DNA from 3 places in the Peribacillus sp. FW305-BF15 genome. Region 1 is predicted to be linked to each of the others. Evidence: predicted binding sites of a transcription regulator. Region 1 holds the regulator's gene; each other region holds the start of a gene.
The links. The regulator LexA, encoded in region 1, represses DNA repair genes until DNA is damaged. The targets are predictions, from matches to a motif close to CGAACATATGTTCG.
Positions count from the first base shown of each region.

Region 2: a site for LexA is predicted at 3,642-3,655, ahead of recA (recombinase RecA). Genes of this name have one in related genera too.
Region 3: a site for LexA is predicted at 3,003-3,016, ahead of AC3WLU_RS11105 (Y-family DNA polymerase). Genes of this name have one in related genera too.

Region 1 is NZ_JBYSYV010000016.1:92,026-98,385, forward strand. It holds gene AC3WLU_RS17665 (N-acetylmuramoyl-L-alanine amidase) at 1-307, shown strand, start outside; gene AC3WLU_RS17670 (LexA family protein) at 664-1,302, opposite strand; gene AC3WLU_RS17675 (helix-turn-helix transcriptional regulator) at 1,437-1,661, shown strand; gene AC3WLU_RS17680 (esterase/lipase family protein) at 2,393-3,925, shown strand; gene lexA (transcriptional repressor LexA) at 4,403-5,026, opposite strand; gene yneA (cell division suppressor protein YneA) at 5,181-5,492, shown strand; gene AC3WLU_RS17695 (YneB family resolvase-like protein) at 5,512-6,168, shown strand; gene AC3WLU_RS17700 (DUF896 domain-containing protein) at 6,234-6,360, shown strand, end outside.
Region 2 is NZ_JBYSYV010000008.1:20,077-26,436, reverse strand. It holds gene AC3WLU_RS10045 (DUF3388 domain-containing protein) at 1-530, shown strand, start outside; gene AC3WLU_RS10040 (helix-turn-helix domain-containing protein) at 548-1,447, shown strand; gene pgsA (CDP-diacylglycerol--glycerol-3-phosphate 3-phosphatidyltransferase) at 1,612-2,196, shown strand; gene AC3WLU_RS10030 (competence/damage-inducible protein A) at 2,220-3,452, shown strand; gene recA (recombinase RecA) at 3,801-4,847, shown strand; gene rny (ribonuclease Y) at 5,201-6,360, shown strand, end outside.
Region 3 is NZ_JBYSYV010000009.1:10,727-17,086, reverse strand. It holds gene AC3WLU_RS11120 (alpha/beta hydrolase) at 1-741, shown strand, start outside; gene AC3WLU_RS11115 (iron-sulfur cluster biosynthesis family protein) at 784-1,326, opposite strand; gene AC3WLU_RS11110 (YolD-like family protein) at 1,323-1,655, opposite strand; gene AC3WLU_RS11105 (Y-family DNA polymerase) at 1,690-2,949, opposite strand; gene AC3WLU_RS11100 (C40 family peptidase) at 3,364-4,023, shown strand; gene AC3WLU_RS11095 (hypothetical protein) at 4,075-4,602, opposite strand; gene AC3WLU_RS11090 (SDR family NAD(P)-dependent oxidoreductase) at 4,752-5,543, opposite strand; gene AC3WLU_RS11085 (MBL fold metallo-hydrolase) at 5,566-6,360, opposite strand, start outside.

The DNA of each region.
Region 1 (6,360 bases):
TGTACTCCGTGAAACGGACATGCCTGCACTCCTGACTGAAAATGGATTTATCGATAATGTAAATGACGCAGCAAAGTTGAAAACGTCATCCTTTATCGAATCACTGGCTCGCGGACATGTAAACGGTTTAGTTAAATGCTTCAATCTAACTAAGAAAAGTACAGCTGTATACCACACTGTCGTTAGTGGGGATACAGTATATTCCTTAAGCAATTCTTATGGCAGTACGGTTCAGCAAATTAAAGATTGGAACGGTCTTGACAGTCAGTACACCATTACGGTTAACCAGAAACTGCGGGTGAAATGAATAATTAATAATTATTTATACCTTCCAGAAGCACACCACACAGTAAGCTCTTCTCAAAAAGAGAGGGGCCTTTTTGATTCAGGAATATACATGTAATGAAAAACTCTACATTCTGCCGTCCTGATTCGGTCCTTCCGTATGTAAGGTATGCCTTTTTTTTATGGGCTGACACAAATTTAAATGGATTTTATGTAAAGACAAATAAAAAGACAATACTAAAAAGCACAAACCATGATGGCTTGTACCTAAAATGCAGCAGCAATTAAGTTGATAAACTGAAAGAATTGAATCTATGTATGGCTGCTCATTATTCATTTATTTTACTTTCTTCCCGTAATAAACCCTCGAGTTGGATATTAGTCGTATATTTTAATGGCTTGAACCACTTTTCCTAAAATACGGACTCTATCATTTTTTATGTTATAGGTTTTTTCTTCATAAAAAGGATCCGTGCTGCAGGGAGTGAGTATGATGTTTTCTTCATTGATTCTCACTTTTTTGACCGTAGCATCGTGTCCATTTACCAAGACCACTCCAATTTTCCCGTTATCAAGGTAGGTTGTTTTTTCAACGAGAATCAATGATCCGTCTCTGAATTCTTTATTCATGCTATTGCCATTCACTCTAAGGAAAAAATATTCTTTATCCGATTTAAGCATCGAATTTAATGCCGGCATATACGCTTCTATATATTCGTTGGTGAAATTAGGCTCTCCAGCGGGGATATTTCCGTAGACACCAATTAATCTTACATTTTTTTCATTTAGGAATTCCATTCCAGGATTATTTCTAACGATAGGCGCTCCTTCAATGAGGTGGGATAGCGGTATTTCAAAACAAGTGGACATCATGCTCAATTTATCCATTAAAGGTTTATTCCGTCCGGATTCCCAAGCTGATACTGCCGTAGGAGCTACTTTTAATACTTTTGCCAAATCTTCTTGTGTCATTTTTCTTTCTTTTCTTAACATTTTAATCCGTTCACCAATGTGCATATTTCTTCACCTCTTACTTGAATATACACTATGAGTGAAAGTGAGTAAACGAAAAGTGCGTGAATTTTGCGAAAAAATGTTGGTAACTATACTTCAAGTGTGATATTATTTTTTTAGATAGGGGGTGACAAGATATGACAAGCGTTAAGTTCACACTTAAACAAGCCAGGAAGTATAAAGGATTAACTCAAGATGAAATGGCTAAAGTGCTGAAGATGGCCAAGAGGACTTACATTGACTATGAGCAATATAAGATTCCTTTGCGAATCGATAAGGCTTATTTATTTGCTGAATGTGTAGGATTCTCGATTGACGATATCATTTTTTTTGACCCTGACCTACACTTTAAATGTAGTTAAAACTTCAATTGAACCAGCATTTCCTCAACAGAGTGGCCATTTGAATCCATACAATCCTGACTTCCATAGGACAAGATTCAAGTAACGATGGAAAGGGGGAACAAAGAGGAAAGGGAAAATAATTCTTTTGAAGTTGCATAGGAGCTGCTGACATTAGAACATTTGTAAAATACGTGTATGGAGTTAAAGGTGTACAAATCCAATCTTCTTGTGCAAATATACGATTGTTACTGAGATTCCAATAATGACAGCCAATTGCCGTTAAAGAAAATTATTTACTTAATGTTTAGGGCGGACTTCTGAACACCATGAATAGGAGCAAATGGACAATGGCAAATTCGAAGGAAAAGTTAATCTGGATGAACAAGCCCTTATCCTATGCAGGATAAGGGCTTGTTCTCTATTTTCGTGAATTGGCAGCATTCCGTTTTCTCCAAAGCACGTCTTCATAAAATGAAAAAGACACATACATAAATGAATGGAAGTCAAATCTTCATACTTTTTCTCTATTATAAATGAAACTTCTTCTAGTTTTTTTCTCCCATCTTTATGAAGATAGCAGGTAATGGTATGCAAAAGTACAATTATATACTAATGAAGGCTATGGAAGCTGGGCATTTGTAATTGGATGAGTTCAAAAAAATTCCAGATGATATTGGAGGAGATAACCCTTGAAAAGGAATGTAATCAATTATGTCGTTTTTCTTGTGCTCATTCTAACCATATTATTTATGGCAAAGCCAGACATTTCCTCAGCAGGAAAATTGAAACCGCCCTCCGAAACTTTCAGTCCAGGGGATTGGTTTCTTGGAAGTATTCCTCCCAATCTTGATACAAACAAACCACCGATCGTGTTTGTTCAAGGGAAAAACGGCAGTTCAACCAGCTGGTATGGCGAAACGGATTATCATGGTGTCAATGATATGTATACCAAAGCGTATGAAGCTGGCTACCAAACGGTTTTTGTTCAGCTTCATGATTCAGCTGGAAATGGGTCAGTGAGCCAATATGCCAATGGAAGGCTTTTAGCTCAAATGCTTTCAGAAATCAGTAACCATTTCGGGGGCAAAAAAGTAAATATTATAGCGCACAGCAAAGGGGGCCCAGACACCCAAGCGGCTCTAGTCCACTATGGAGCACATCAATATGTTGGAAGGGTGATCACTTTAGCCTCCCCACATCATGGTTCTCACTTAGCTGATTTGGCTTATAGCTGGTATGCGGGCTGGCTTGGTTCCTTATTAGGTCAAAAAGATGAGGGAACTTATTCTTTACAAGTTGGTAAAATGGCTGAATTTCGTTCTGTCACGGATAACCATATCAACTCTCGTAAAAACTTGTATTTCACTGTGGCAGGTATGAACAGAGGCCCGGTACTATCAGCCTTATCAATGGGGGGACAATATTTATCATCATATGGGGAAAATGATGGACTAGTGAATGTATGGAGTACAAAAATACCCTATGCAACACATTTATTTACGGATCCCAACTTTGATCACGACAATATTCGAGTTGGCTCAGCTGTATTTTCAAGAATTGAACCCTATTTAAAAAGCACATCCACCGCTGGGATTCCTGCATATCATGTCAATTATAAAGAACGAGTTGAAGATGATGTCATTACAACAGCACTCGCTCAAACCGTTCTGGGTGATGTCCTGAAACAAAATGCCTGGGTCGAACAAAGCTTCCATGTAAATGAAGCTGCCCCAGGTAATATAAGCATATATACAGCCTCAAATGATGTCGAGGTTGAATTGATTTCTCCATCCAATAAAAAGTATTCACCTTCCTTAAAGGTTCATTCAGCCAAAAATGAAACTTCCTTTTTTAATGGTGCAACCATCCAATCATTCTACAGAAATAACCTTGAAATTGGTGACTGGAAAGTACGAATGAAGACTAAATCGCCAAAAGACGCCTTCCTGTTCACAGCACAATTTAACGAAAAGAATCCCATTACATTAAGTATGGCCGGTAAAGTTAAGCAAAAAGATGCAAAATTTTTAATAAAGAATCCAATGAATGATAAAAAAAGACCAATCAGTACAACATTTTTGGTTCATCTGATAGATGAAACCGGTAATGAAATTAGTGAAAAAAACTCAATTAAGGCAATGGATACTGAAAATTTTACTGGCACCCTTCCAGAAGTACCTAAGTCAGGTGTTTATAATGTAACAATAGATGTTAAGGAAAAAAATGGGGATGGTACTGAAAGAACCCGGACGCTGATTCGTTCGGTCTATATTGAGAAATAACGAAATGCCTTCTCTTAGTTGAGGAGGCATTATTTTGATGGTACGGGTAAATAGGGAGATGGTAATTCAGCCAATGGAAACAGCCAGGTCGTAATTACTTATTGAAGTATTAATTCAACGGGTCTCTGATGGATATGGTTGGAAGTTTGTTATCGGGGCAAAATAAATATATGTATTTTTTTCCCTGCACCTGCAAATGGTTGTCAACAAGTGCATATTCAACAGTGGAATGACTTGGTCGATCTAAACCTTATTAAAGTGGGGATTTTAAATCCTCTCTTTTTTATTTCAATGAGCTTTTTCCAAAGTATAATATTACGAGAAAGGCGATAGTAACTTTCATCCCTTATAAAGGATGTTTAAATTCGCATGAAACTAGATTCTATTAAAAAATATTTCAATATCTACTCTTCTATATGCATATTGAGAGAATTCTGGACATAAATTAAACAATCAAAAAAAGCGCGGGAAGCGCTTTTAGTGTATTTGCCTATATAAGCCTATTACTTTTCCAAGTATCGAAACATCTCGTAAAATAATTGGTTCCATATTTGAGTTCTCAGGCTGAAGCCTTATGTAATCCGGTTCCTTAAAGAATCGTTTTACAGTGGCTTCATCATCTTCCGTCATCGCCACGACGATATCTCCATTATTGGCACTGCTTTGTTGTTTCACGATGACATAATCTCCATCATGAATTCCTGCTTCTATCATACTTTCACCCATGATTTCCAGCATGAATACATGGTCATCATGTGGAACCATGCTTTCGGGAAGCGGAAAGTATTCTTCAATGTTCTCAATGGCCGTTATCGGCATGCCCGCTGTTACTTTTCCAAGTAACGGCACGTTCACGACATTGACTTTGGGAATATTGTTCGCTTCCTCCAAATTCATTATTTCAATGGCCCTTGGCTTGGTTGGGTCACGTCTAATAAGGCCTTTACTTTCCAGGCGGGATAAATGTCCGTGTACTGTTGAACTTGATGCAAGTCCCACTGCTTCGCCAATCTCCCGTACGGAAGGCGGATACCCTTTTTGGCGGACCTCTTCTTTAATGAAATCAAGAATATCTTGCTGCCTTTTTGATAGTTTTGTCATTTGTGCACCTCTTCCCCAATGTTCTTTGCTACATTATAGCATGGCCCCCATCTCTATACAAACATAAGTTCGAATTTGTTGTTGACTGAAACAAACGTTCGTATTATAATTTGATCATAACATACGAACGAACATTCGCTTTGGAGGGATTATTATGAAAAAATTATACAAAAATTATATTTATACGATTCTATTAGCGGGATCAGTATTCATCTTTTCAATTTTATTCTCTTGTACATTGAACAATGATCAAAAAAAGGATTTCCTTTCTATAGAAGTAGGCGAGGGTGACACCCTATGGGGAATTGCCGAAGAATATGAAGAATCAAATTTGACAAAAAAAGAATTCATTGGTTGGATAGAAGAGAATAATGGAGTCAGTGCGGATTCGATAAAGCCTGGACAAGTCATTGTCATACCGGTTAAAGGGGAAGAACTTGTCCAGAATTTGGCCAGTGAGCAGTAAGTAGTAAAGGTAGGGTATTATGAAGGCGGTAATCTATTGTAGGGTCAGCACCGAAAAAGAGTCACAGGAAACATCATTGGCAAGGCAGGAAGATGAATTAGTCAAATTGGCTGAAAAGATGGATGTGGAAGTTGTCTCCATTATAAAAGAACAGGCAAGTGGTTATGAGTTGAATCGGGATGGCATTTTTGACATGCTCGAACTATTTAAAACCAAAGAAGCTGAAGTGCTTTTAATCCAGGATGAAACAAGACTGGGAAGAGGGAATGCCAAAATAGCCCTTTTCCATGTCATCCTTAAAGAAGATGTGAAAATTTATACTCTCTCACACGATGGAGAGCTGGAGTTATCGGATTCGGATGCCATGGTCATTCAGATAGTGGGCATTGTAGAAGAATATCAAAGGAAACTACATAATCTTAAAATAAAGCGCGGAATGATGAGAGCCGTTGAAAAAGGGTACCGTCCTCAAAAAAATCTTCAGAATCAAAGGAATTCCACTGGAAGGGATCGTATGGAGATTCCTATTGAAGAAATTATTAAACTGCGTGCCAATGGGTTAACATTCTCGGAAATCGCAGCCACATTAAGGGGCTTTGGATACAATGTATCTAAGGCTACTGTGAACAGGCGTTTTCTCGAACATCAAATGAATACAAAGGAAAGTAAATCATAGAACTTGTAATTTCGCTTTTTTTTTAATACCATGACAATATCCGCAGATTATGAAGGAGCGAAATTATGTTATCAAAAGAAAAAATAGCCCGTATAAATGAACTTTCTAAAAAGGCAAAGGGTGAAGGCTTGACGGAAGTTGAAGCGAAAGAGCAAACCCAATTGAGAAGTGAGTATTTGGAAACATTCAGAA
Region 2 (6,360 bases), on a different contig from region 1:
ATGGACGCTATATTCAGCGCGATGCCGATGAGAAAAACACTTTTAGGTTTGTTCGTGATGAACTAGGCTTGCTTGTCGATTTCCTGGCCGAGCTATTTAAACAGGAAGGTCATAAATTGATCGGGATCCGAGGGATGCCCCGTGTCGGAAAAACTGAATCTATCGTGGCATCGAGTGTTTGTGCTAATAAGAGATGGTTGTTTGTGTCCTCGACCCTTTTAAAGCAGACTATCCGCAGCCAGCTTATTGAGGATGAATATAATAATGATAATTTGTTCATTTTAGATGGAATTGTTTCCACTCGCCGTGCAAATGAGCGTCATTGGCAGTTGATTCGTGAAATAATGAGGCTTGATGCTGTCAAAGTAATCGAACATCCGGATGTTTTTGTCCAAAATACGGAGTATACCCTCGAAGACTTTGATTATATTATTGAATTGCGAAACAATCCTGAAGAAGAAATAACATATGAAGTTGTCGACCAAAAAGACCAGTTTTCAGGGTCCGATTTTGGTTCCTTTGACTTTTAAAATGGCAGGTGTTTTATTTGACTGAGTTGGGTAATCGATTAAAGGAAGCTAGGGAAGCCAAAGGTCTTAGCCTAGAAGATTTGCAGGAATTAACGAAGATCCAAAAGCGTTACCTCATTGGCATTGAAGAGGGAAATTACAGTATGATGCCAGGAAAGTTCTATGTACGGGCATTCATAAAGCAATATTGTGAAGCGGTCGGACTGGATTCAGAAGAGATTTTCGAACAATATAAGAGTGAAATACCATCGGTCTATAGTGAGGAATTGCCAGAACAGCTTTCACGGGTCCAATCCCGGAAAACCATTCCGGCAGGAGATTCAAAGGTAGTGGAATTGTTACCGAAGATCTTGGCAGCGGTTTTAGTCATTGGTGCGGCCGTATTGATTTGGGTTCTGGTATTGAACTATATGAGTAATCCGGATAACGAGGACAAAAAGGACGCGAAACAAAGCGATGCCGTGGGTTACAATAAAAGTGAAGAGTTTAACAAAGAAGAAGAGAATGCAGACCAAAAACAGAATGAAGAAAAATCAGATTCATCTGAAAAGAAGAATGAAGATGATACAGCAGTCAAAGATGAAGAGAAAGAGCAAAATCTTGCCGTCACAAGTTCCAGCGGTAAAAATAGTACGTATGAATTAAAAAATACCGATACTTTTAAATTAAAGGTGACCTCCAAAGGCTCACCATGGGTCGGCATAAAAAATGGTGAAGGTAAATTACTTTTCCAAGGCACTATCGAAAAGGACAAAAGCCAGGAAATTGATTTCACCAATGAAAAAGAAGCTGTCATCAATATAGGCAGGGCATATGAAACAGAGATTTATGTGAATGATGAGAAGCTGGAGTATTCCATTTCACCGACTGAAGTGAATACGCAATTGGTTACGATACAATTTACGAAAGCCGAATAGTCATCTTATAGATGACTATTTTTGCTCTATTTAATGGTAAGGCGGCGGGAAATGATCCACTCGGCATATAAGATTGGATTTTGAGTTAAATTATACATATAAGCATTATTTTAGATCTAAGACGCAGGCCCGAATGGCAGGCGTAAATTTTGGAGGTAAAAGTTTTGAATCTGCCTAATAAGATTACAGTAGCAAGAATCTGTTTAATACCAGTATTTTTAATCATCATGCTCGTTCCTTTTTCATGGGGGACTCTGGCTTGGGGAGAATACAGTTTGCCAGTGGCACACCTGGCTGGAGCCATCCTCTTTATAATCGCTTCCACTACGGATTGGATCGATGGCCATTTTGCCAGAAAATATAATATGATTACTGATTTAGGGAAATTTTTAGATCCATTGGCAGATAAACTTCTTGTTTCGGCTGCCTTAATCGTTTTGGTTGATCTGGATTTAATGTACGGTCAATCTTGGATTGCCATCGTGATCATAAGTCGCGAATTTGCAGTCACTGGATTGCGTTTGGTGTTAGCGGGTACAGGGGAAGTGGTTGCAGCGAACCAGCTAGGTAAAATTAAAACATGGGCACAAATTGTTTCTATTTCGGCTTTATTGCTGCATAACCTTCCATTTGCCCTCATTTCACTTCCATTTGCCAATATCGCATTATGGATTGCATTAATCTTTACAATCTGGTCAGGTTTGGATTATTTTATAAAAAACAAAGAAGTATTTGTTAATTCAAAGTAAAAACGAATGGTGGTTTTGAAAAGATGGATGCAGAAATCATTGCAGTGGGCTCAGAGCTTCTTTTAGGTCAAATCAATAACACTAATGGAAGATTCTTATCGCAGCAGTTTGCGGAAATGGGGATCAACGTTTTTTACCATACTGTGGTCGGGGATAACGACCGTCGATTACAACAAGCTATAGAAATCGCTGAATCGAGGGCGAACTTGATTGTTTTTACCGGTGGGCTTGGTCCTACCAAAGATGACTTAACGAAAGAAACGATTGCTCGCCATATCGGGAAAAAGCTCGTTTTTAATGATGAAGCTTTGCAATCCATTGAAGCTTACTTCCAAAAACGGGAACGGCCGATGACGGAAAACAACAAAAAGCAGGCCCTTGTCTTAGAAGGCAGTGAAGTGTTGGCAAACGATCATGGCATGGCCCCAGGAATGGTTTTGTCCAAATCCGGGATTACATATATGCTCCTGCCTGGTCCACCAAGTGAAATGGAGCCGATGTTTTTAAGTTATGGTTATGAAAAGATCATGAATAAATTGGAAAAGCATGAACGGATCGATTCCAAGGTTTTACGGTTCTACGGTATAGGTGAAGCCGAACTGGAAACGGTGATTGAAGATCTCCTTGTCAATCAAACGAATCCGACAATCGCTCCGCTGGCAGCCGAAGGGGAAGTGACGTTAAGGATCACCGCCAAAGGCCCTTCCAAAGAAAAATGCGAAGAACTTATTTTAGAAACGGAAAAAGAAATTCTTGGCAGGGTCGGCAAGTTCCATTATGGAAGTGATAATACTTCGCTAATAAAGGAACTTGTAAAAGAATTAACGGTCCGCAAGCTTTCAATCGCAGCAGCTGAAAGCTTGACCGGGGGGATGTTCCAAGAACAGCTGACAACCATCCCGGGCGCCGGTAAAGTCTTCAAGGGCGGAATGGTCTGCTATACGAATGATGCGAAGTCCAATGTCCTCAGCGTCAGTGATGATACCATATCTGAGTATGGGGTGGTCAGCGGTGAGTGTGCAATGGAAATGGCCTCTAATGTCCGGAGTAAGCTCGATACGGATGTAGGCATAAGCTTTACGGGTGTTGCAGGGCCGGATGAACAAGAAGGCAAGCCTGTTGGTACAGTATTTATTGGCATTTCCTATCGCGATGGAAACACTCATTTCAAGGAGTTGAATCTTTCCGGTAGCAGGGCGCAAAACCGTATTCGGAGTGTGAAATACGGCTGTCATTACCTATTAAGGGATTTATAAACGCCATAAGCAGAGCTTTAATACAGCTCTGCTTTTTATTTGGTTTTAGAAGTTTGTTTCTTGAAAAATAGGGAAAAAAGAAAAAAGTTAATTCAATAAAAATGTATTTTTTAGGGAGTAAGTGAAGCGAAATGGAAATTTCCTTAAGCTAAAACGCTTTTTTACAAAGAATATCCCGAAAGAAAAAAACGAATGAATGTTCGACTTTTTGCTTGGCAAAATAGTAAAAAGAGTATATAGTAAAGATAGGTTTTGAGACAGGGTACAAACCTTGAACTCGAATAATTGCTAACGTAAGTACACCTTTAATCGGACAGCCGATTAGTTGAATATAGAGGAGGAAATTAAGTGAGTGATCGTCAAGCGGCTTTAGATATGGCGTTAAAACAAATTGAGAAACAATTTGGTAAAGGTTCGATTATGAAACTTGGGGAACAGACTGATCGTAGAATTTCAACGATCTCAAGCGGTTCTTTAGCATTGGACGTAGCGTTGGGAGTAGGCGGATATCCAAGAGGCCGGGTCATTGAGATATATGGACCTGAAAGCTCCGGTAAAACGACTGTAGCATTACATGCCATTGCAGAGGTACAAAAGACTGGCGGAACGGCTGCATTCATTGATGCCGAGCATGCTTTAGATCCAGCATATTCAGAAAAACTTGGTGTGAATATCGATGAGTTACTGCTTTCACAGCCTGATACGGGTGAACAGGCCCTAGAGATCGCTGAAGCGTTAGTTCGAAGCGGAGCGGTAGATATCATTGTCATTGACTCCGTGGCGGCACTTGTACCAAAAGCTGAAATCGAAGGCGAAATGGGAGATTCCCATATGGGTCTCCAAGCCCGGATGATGTCTCAGGCACTTAGAAAACTGTCTGGTTCCATTAATAAATCAAATACCATTGCCATTTTCATTAACCAAGTCCGTGAAAAAATCGGTGTTATGTTTGGGAATCCAGAAACGACTCCGGGAGGCCGGGCACTGAAGTTCTATTCAACTGTTCGTCTGGAAGTGCGCCGTGCGGAGCAATTAAAACAAGGTAATGAAATCGTCGGTAATAAAACGAAAATCAAAGTTGTAAAAAACAAGGTTGCTCCACCATTCCGCCAAGCTGAAGTTGACATCATGTATGGTCAAGGGATTTCGCAGGAAGGTGAAATCATCGATATGGGTGCAGACCTTGATATCGTCCTTAAAAGCGGCTCATGGTATTCATACAATGAAGAGCGTGTCGGACAAGGCCGTGAAAATGCGAAGCTTTTCCTGAAAGAAAATCAGGATATCGCTCAGGAAATTTCTCAGAAAATCAGAGATCACTATAATCTTGATGGAGAGCATGAATTACCACCAGAAGAAAATGAAACAGAAGAGCATTTTGAATTGCTTGATTAATGATATTTGGAAAAGGCCTAAGCTTATTCGCTTAGGCCTTTTATGTATATTTTAAGAAAAATGCGAAATTTTCAGCGGATTAAATGGCATTGTAATCAGATTTACAGACTGCTTCCATAATGTATGCTGTACATTATGATGGTTAATATTAAGAAAACTTGAATAATCATTGATACATAAGGGACAAACGCTTGACAATAAAAATTCTCAACTATACAATTAATATGTATATTTTACAATTTTTCAAACTAAAATTTTGAAAATTAAGTGCTGTATATTGAATTTATGTGCAATGTACTTGCCGACAGTTCAACATTTTATGTAAAAAGTTCATAGCAAGGGGAGGTGAAACGATGGAACCCATGACAATCATCTTCACTTTGCTTGGCCTAATCGTCGGTGCAGTTGTTGGTTATTTTATTCACAAATCAAAATTTGAGAGTAGAATAGCAGGGGCAAAGGGCTCTGCAGAACACATCCTTGAGGATGCAAAACGTGAAGCGGAAGCACTTAAGAAAGAAGCCTTGTTGGAAGCAAAAGATGAAATTCATAAAGTTCGTGCCGATTCGGATCGGGAAGCCCGTGAAAGAAGGAACGAATTACAAAAACAAGAAAATCGGTTATTGCAAAGAGAAGAGAATCTGGACCGTAAGGATGAAACGTTAGACAAACGTGAGAGCCTTTTGGAGAAAAAAGATGATTCTCTAAACCAAAGACAACAGCATATTGAAGAGATGGAAAGCAAAGTGGAAGAGATGGTTCGTAAGCAGCAAACAGAGCTTGAACGTGTTTCCGGTTTAACTCGTGAAGAGGCTAAAGCAATCATTATAGACCGAATGGAAAACGAGCTTGCTCACGATGTAGCGCTTATGATTAAAGAAAGTGATACCCGTGCCAAAGAAGAAGCTGATAAAAAAGCAAAAGAAGTCCTTTCTCTTGCCATTCAGCGTTGTGCGGCTGATCATGTTGCAGAGACCACCGTTTCTGTAGTAAATCTTCCAAACGATGAAATGAAAGGACGGATAATCGGACGTGAAGGACGAAATATCCGGACGTTAGAAACGCTAACAGGTATTGACCTTATTATTGATGATACTCCTGAAGCTGTCATTTTATCTGGATTCGATCCAATTAGACGGGAAACGGCACGCTTGGCTCTTGAGAAACTTGTTCAGGACGGACGGATCCATCCGGCTCGCATTGAAGAAATGGTTGACAAAGCAAGACGTGAGGTAGATGAACATATTCGTGAAATTGGTGAACAGACTACTTTTGAAGTTGGAGTTCACGGTCTCCATCCAGATCTCATCAAAATACTAGGACGTTTGAAATTCCGTACCAGTTATGGGCAAAACGTACTTAAACATTCAATTGAAGTGGCCCAGCTTTCAGGTTTACTGGCCGCTGAGCTCGGTGAGGATGAAGTTCTTGCCCGCCGTGCAGGTTTATTGCATGATATTGGGAAAGCGATCGATCATGAAGTGGAAGGCAGTCACGTTGAAATTGGCGTTGA
Region 3 (6,360 bases), on a different contig from region 1:
CTGCCTAAATCGGAAATTTGGGTATCGTCACCATCCGGATATTCCTTGAAATGCTTGTTTATCGAACCGCATGACACTAAAAAGTGGGTGGTCATTTCTCATGGTGTGACGGAGAACAAAGTCAATTCGATTAAGTACATGAACATTTTTCTTAAGCGGGGCTTCAATGCGATCATTTATGACCACCGCCGGCATGGGGATTCCGGCGGCAAGACGAGCAGTTATGGACATTATGAAAAATTCGACCTGAAGGCCGTAATCGATGAATTGAAAAGACGTAAAGGGCCCGACCTTCATATTGGCATTCATGGAGAATCCATGGGGGCCGTAACCCTGCTTTTATATGCCGGAATGCTTGAAGATGGTGCTGATTTTTACATTGCCGACTGTCCATTTTCGAACTTCGAGGATCAGATCAAACACAAGCTCAAGCATGAAGTCCCATTTCCTTCTTGGACCGTATTTCCGCTCGGGCGTACGTTCATCAAACTCCGTGACGGATATTGGACCAATGAAGTGTCCCCAATCGATTATATGAAAAATATCCTAAAACCCGTGCTCTTCATCCATAGTGAAAATGACAGTTTCATTCCCGCTTCCATGACAGCGGAATTATATGCAGCAAAAGAGGGCCCAAAACAGCTGTACATCGCTAAAAAAGGGGCCCACGCTCAATCTTATAATGAAAATCCAAAAGAATACGAAGACCAAATCGATCAGTTTCTAAAAAAACTTGTCTGAGAAGAAAAGAGAGGGTGTCCACGATCCCCTCTTTTGCTTTAGTTAGATTTTATTAAAAAAGCTCATCCTCGGATTTAAGATTTGATTCGGACTTTTTAATTGAAAGCTGTTCGCTTCCGGAACAAAGTCTATTTTCATGACTTCATCAAGAAAAATCATTTTTGATTTCTCAACATATAGCGGAATTCCGTTCGTTTCCACTTTTTCGGTACCTTCTTCAGGTTCGTTGACCCACCATAGCGCCGTCACACCACTTACCACGCAGCCGCAGCCATCAGTATCATATTTCAACTGTAAATATCCTTCTTGTCCCTGTACCTTACCGGCTATTTTCCCAGCCGCTGTTTCCGTCCATTCAATATACATGATTGCTGCCTCCCGATGTCTTTGCATTCCCCCATTATAAACGATAAAAACGTTTCTGTTAAAGAAACTGCCTCCTTTGCAAGCGTCAGCCGACACGAAAATCACTTTCTTCATTGACGGTGCTAACAAATGCCGATTCTCATACTCCTCCGTGATACCTTTCAACACGATGCCGTTTTGAAAGGCTGTCCCTTGGGGAACAGCCCTTCCGCTCATCATTCCATTATCCTTACATCCGCTATATCGGAAAGCCTGATATAGTGAGCCTGCTCAAACCGGTCAACGATATGAAGCTTTTGGGTGAGCTCATTATAATAATGGATCCTACCGATTAACAGCTGATACCGGTTTCCTTCATAATGAGCAATCGTGACATCCTTTCTTTCCTCCATCGCTTCCCCCATTACCGCATTCATTTCTTCCAGTTGCTGCTCATCCAGGATGCGCTTCGTTTCATAGCCATCCTCCACCGCCCAATCACGGAGCATCTTCACATGTTCCGGCAACATCATCGATGTCCATTTGATACGGCCGCGATCACGAATCATTTCTTTTCCCTCCTTTCAAAGTCAGCCTTACGCCTTACGCCTTATGCCCACCAAGCAGCTTGCTTCGGTATACGGCTGTACCTGCTTCTGTATACGAAACGGCACGCAATAACGACTTGGCTCCATATTTGTGGCGGATTCGATCAACCGTGTAACTCAATTCCCGCTTCTTCCAGCGCGAAGCATCAAATAGAGTCAGCTGCATTTCATTATCATCCACAATATTCGAGAGTCTGACCTCTATGCTTCGAACCGTTTTTTGCTTATAGTTCTCATGGAAAAGCTCCAGGCAAACTTTATATAACTCCATCGTGATGTTGGTCGGTTCGTTAATCGAACGCGAACGATGGAAACCTCCGCCAAACTCATCCTTGCTGTAACCAATGCCTAGGCTCACCGTTCTTCCTGCCTTACGATGGGTGCGTGCCCTTCTTCCAACTTCTTCGCAAATTTCCAGCATGACCTGCTTTACCTCATGCTCATCCTTATAATCCCGCAACAGGATTTGACTTTTGCCGAAGCTGACCTGCCCTTCGATGATCGCTGCCCCCATATCGGATAAATCTATTCCCCAGGCATGGTGGTAAAGCTGATTGCCCATAATTCCAAACTTCGCTTCAAGTAATTCAAGATCATAATTGGCAAGCTGCCCAACCGTAAATATACCCATTCCATGAAGGGTTTTTTCTACGCGCCTGCCGATCCCCCACATTTCACGAAGCGGGGAAATCGGCCAAAGTTTGCTTGGCACATCCTCATACTTCCATTCCGCAATCCCTTTATGTTTGGCTTCCAAATCAAGGCAAAGTTTTGCCATGAGCATATTCGGTCCAATTCCAATGGCACAGGGGAGCTGTAATTCCCGTTCAATTTCATCTTTTATCTTTTCAGCTATCATGCGGGCATCTCCCCATAAAGAAGCAGCACCATCGACTTTCACAAAACTTTCGTCCACACTATATACGTGAATCGCTTCTTTTGGCACATAACGGTTGAACAAGCGGGTGATTTCCGTCGAAACCCTTAAATAAGTCGCCATTTTAGGTTCAACGACGACAATCCTCGGGTCATTCGGGATCTCAAACATCCGCGAACCTGTCTTGATGCCAAATTCCTTCTTCATCTTTGGAGAAGCCGCGAGCACAATGCTCCCTGTCCTCTCCAAATCACCAACCACCGCCAAATAACAATCAAGCGGGTCCAGACCAAGCATGACCGCTGAACAGCTTGCATAAAAACTTTTCATATCGATACACATAATTGATTGTTTCGGCATCGTCCCATAATCCATCATTTCTTCACCCTAACAAGAATATACGTTCGCTTTATTATATTCATAACTTTAACCGAATATACGTTCTTATTCAATGGAAGTTTTCATACAAATTTCTACTTTTTATTGTAATTTCCTTGAAAAATATAATAGATACTAAAAATGGATAAAATACCAAATTTAAACCGAATATCCAAATTGTTTTTTTGAAAAAGATTAATTGGTAGCTTGAATAATTTTAAGTAGGTCCATATGCTCGATTTTTTAAAATCCCTCCACCCTTTTCAACAGACTTTCGTCTACTTGGAAGCCAGTCTTAATGCTCATTTTTTGTAATGAAACTGTAACCAAAATTATGTCTATTTGTCATAATGGTATTGTAGGATAATATTGTTAAGAAATAATAGAGAGATAGATAGAGAGGAAATGAAAATTATGAAGAAATGGATCGCTTCAGCTGCTGTTGCATCTGCCATGATGCTAACCCCACTGCAAGCCTTTGCCAATATTGGAGACCAAACCCTCAGACCCGGAATGACACATAGTGATGTCAAACAACTACAACAACTATTAAAAACCAAAGGTTATTTCACATATTCAGGTTCACTGACTACATATTACGGCACCTATTCTGTATCAGCAGTAAAAAAATTCCAAAAAGCCAAAGGGTTGACTGCCGACGGAATTGCCGGCCGAGGCACATTTAATGCGCTTGGTGTTTATAAAGTCAATAATACTAGCTTGATCAGCTATGCAAAAACCTTAATAGGCAAACCCTACAAATGGGGCGGAACAACACCAACTGGATTTGACTGCTCAGGCTTCGTCTATTACGTATTCCAGAAATCTCAAGGAATTACCTTACCGCGTACAACATCCTTGCTCTATTCCAATACAGGTTTAAAAGTATCTTCACCAGCTAAGGGTGATCTTGTATTCTTTGATACTTCTTCTGGAAGAACAGGAGTATCCCATGTTGGAATCTATATCGGAAACGGCCAATTCATTAGTGCTACGTCTTCTAAAGGAATAACCATTACGGATATGGATAATTCTTATTGGAAACCAAAATATTTAGGTGCGAAAACTTTATAAAATCCAGGACAAACAACCGGACAAAATTCAAAGTGATTCAGTCCGGTTGTTTTATTTTATATATAATATTTCATCCGTTACATCCTCAACTGTCACCATGAATGAAGAATCCAAGTTGGAACGATTCATCATTTCGATATTATAAACATGCTCTGAGGGTAAATGGACGACTTCGAGAACCATGAATCGCTCACTTTCCGCTTTGCTGACATGATCGAGGGCAGCAATGACCGCCCTTTGTTCGGCTAAGCTGTTTTCATCCGTCAAAACCAGAATCAATTCAGCTTCCGCTTTCCCAGGAAATGATTTCTTCACCCCGCCCCGGTGCCATGGTTTCACTTTCATCCCAATTTCCAGTTCGGAATAATCAAGGTCATTACCATGTTGATCTTGAATATATGTATCATTAGTCACCTTATAGTACGTCCCTTTAATCAAAATCCTCTTATCGTCAAGATCCGTAATGAAACCTTCTTCCCCTTTATCAATGGATTCATCCATGTTCCAATCGGGGGATTGACAGCTGCCCAGTATAAAGGCGACGAATAAATATATATAAAGGTTTACAATCATCTTCATGAAAATCCCTCCTAATAGAAATAGACGGATTCCCCATGAAATAGTTACCCATTCATATGATAACTTCGCTTAATTCAAAAGGGGAATGTCATCGACATTCCCCTTTACCTATTATTGGACCAATTTTCATCTGGAATCGAAAGACTAGCCTACTTTTTAAAAAATGCTTTTTTTCCTAAAGTTTCGGTGATCTTCGGAAACATGTTATACCATTTCCCAGCTAAATTCATCCAGCCAGGGAGATTGATTTCCCTCTTGTTGGTCAGCATCGCCGCTACGATTTTAGCAGCGACATCTCCAGGCTTAAGCATGAATTTTTCAACGTTCTTTAAGTATGTACCTGATTCATCCGCAATGTTAAAGAAATTCGTTTCTATAGGGCCAGGATTGACTGTGGTCACAAAAACATGATCTTCCATCACTTCGAGCCGAAGTGCGTTTGAATAGCCAAGAACTGCGAACTTGGTAGAAGAGTACAATGTTGATTTAGGAGTGGCTATTTTACCGGCCTGTGAAGCGATATTGATGATATGCCCCGATTTTCTCTGCTTCATATACGGCAGAACCAGCTTTGTGCAGGCCATTAAGCCAATGACGTTGACAGCAAACATTGCTTTCGTTTCATTTAATTCCGTATCCTGCGCTTCTTTAAACGTGCCGAAACCAGCATTGTTGACCAACACATCCACTTCACCTATTTGCTCATGGATATCATTAAAAACATTTGTCACCTGATCAGTGTCTGCAACATCAAGCTTATAGGCATATGCATCAATCCCATATTGGGTGATCAGTTCATTCTTTAGCAGCAGTAATTTATCCATGCTTCTGGCCAAGAGGACGAGACGGCCTCCCTGTTTTGCACTTTGAATGGCAACTTCCTTGCCAATCCCTCCGGAAGCACCGGTAATAACAATAACTTTACCTTGTAACTTATTCAAAAAAAGCGGCCTCCTTCGAACATTAAGCGATTGAATACAGAATGACCCCTGATTGGATTTCTGTTTGGACTTCACCCAAGTCTTCTAAATAGTCCAGCTGACCGACCGTTTCCGAAAGTGTGAGGCCCACTTCCTGAAGGTATACTTTCGGAAACAACTGCTGACACACTTCAAAGACAGATAAAGGCTTATCTTGAAGCATGCTTTTCACCTGCATGGCACGGTTATGCTGCCGATCGAATCTATATTGAATCAAGTCTGCAACTGCATCTCCTGCCACTTCAGATCCATGTCCTGAGTAAACAGTGGATATGGGGAAATCCAATAATTTTTGAAGTGATGCATTATATTGCAGTAACGGACGAGGCCTCATGCCTCCAGGGAGTAAAGGTGGTTCCATTAATGGGTTAGGTGAAATCTTGGCAAGCAAGTGATCGCCAGCGATCATGACCCCGTCACTTTCCCGGTAAAAAGATAAATGGCTTTGCGCATGCCCTGGAGTCTCGATCACTTTCCAGCCTGGAAGACCAGGAAGCTCATCCCCCTCAGCTAAATATCCATGCAGCTTCCGTTCACTAAGGAAACGGATTTCGTCGCGGTTATGGGTCAGTTTATTTTTCAGCTCTTCTGCCACTCCGAACTTTTTGGCATAATCAAGGAAAAAACGATTATGGGTTTCAAGGAATTCATCACTGATAGTCAGCCAGCGCTGATTATTTTTGTGTCCATAAACCGGGATATCCTTTTCAAAGAAATCGAGTGCACCAGCATGATCGGGATGATGATGGGTTAAAATGATTTGTTCGATATCAGTCAG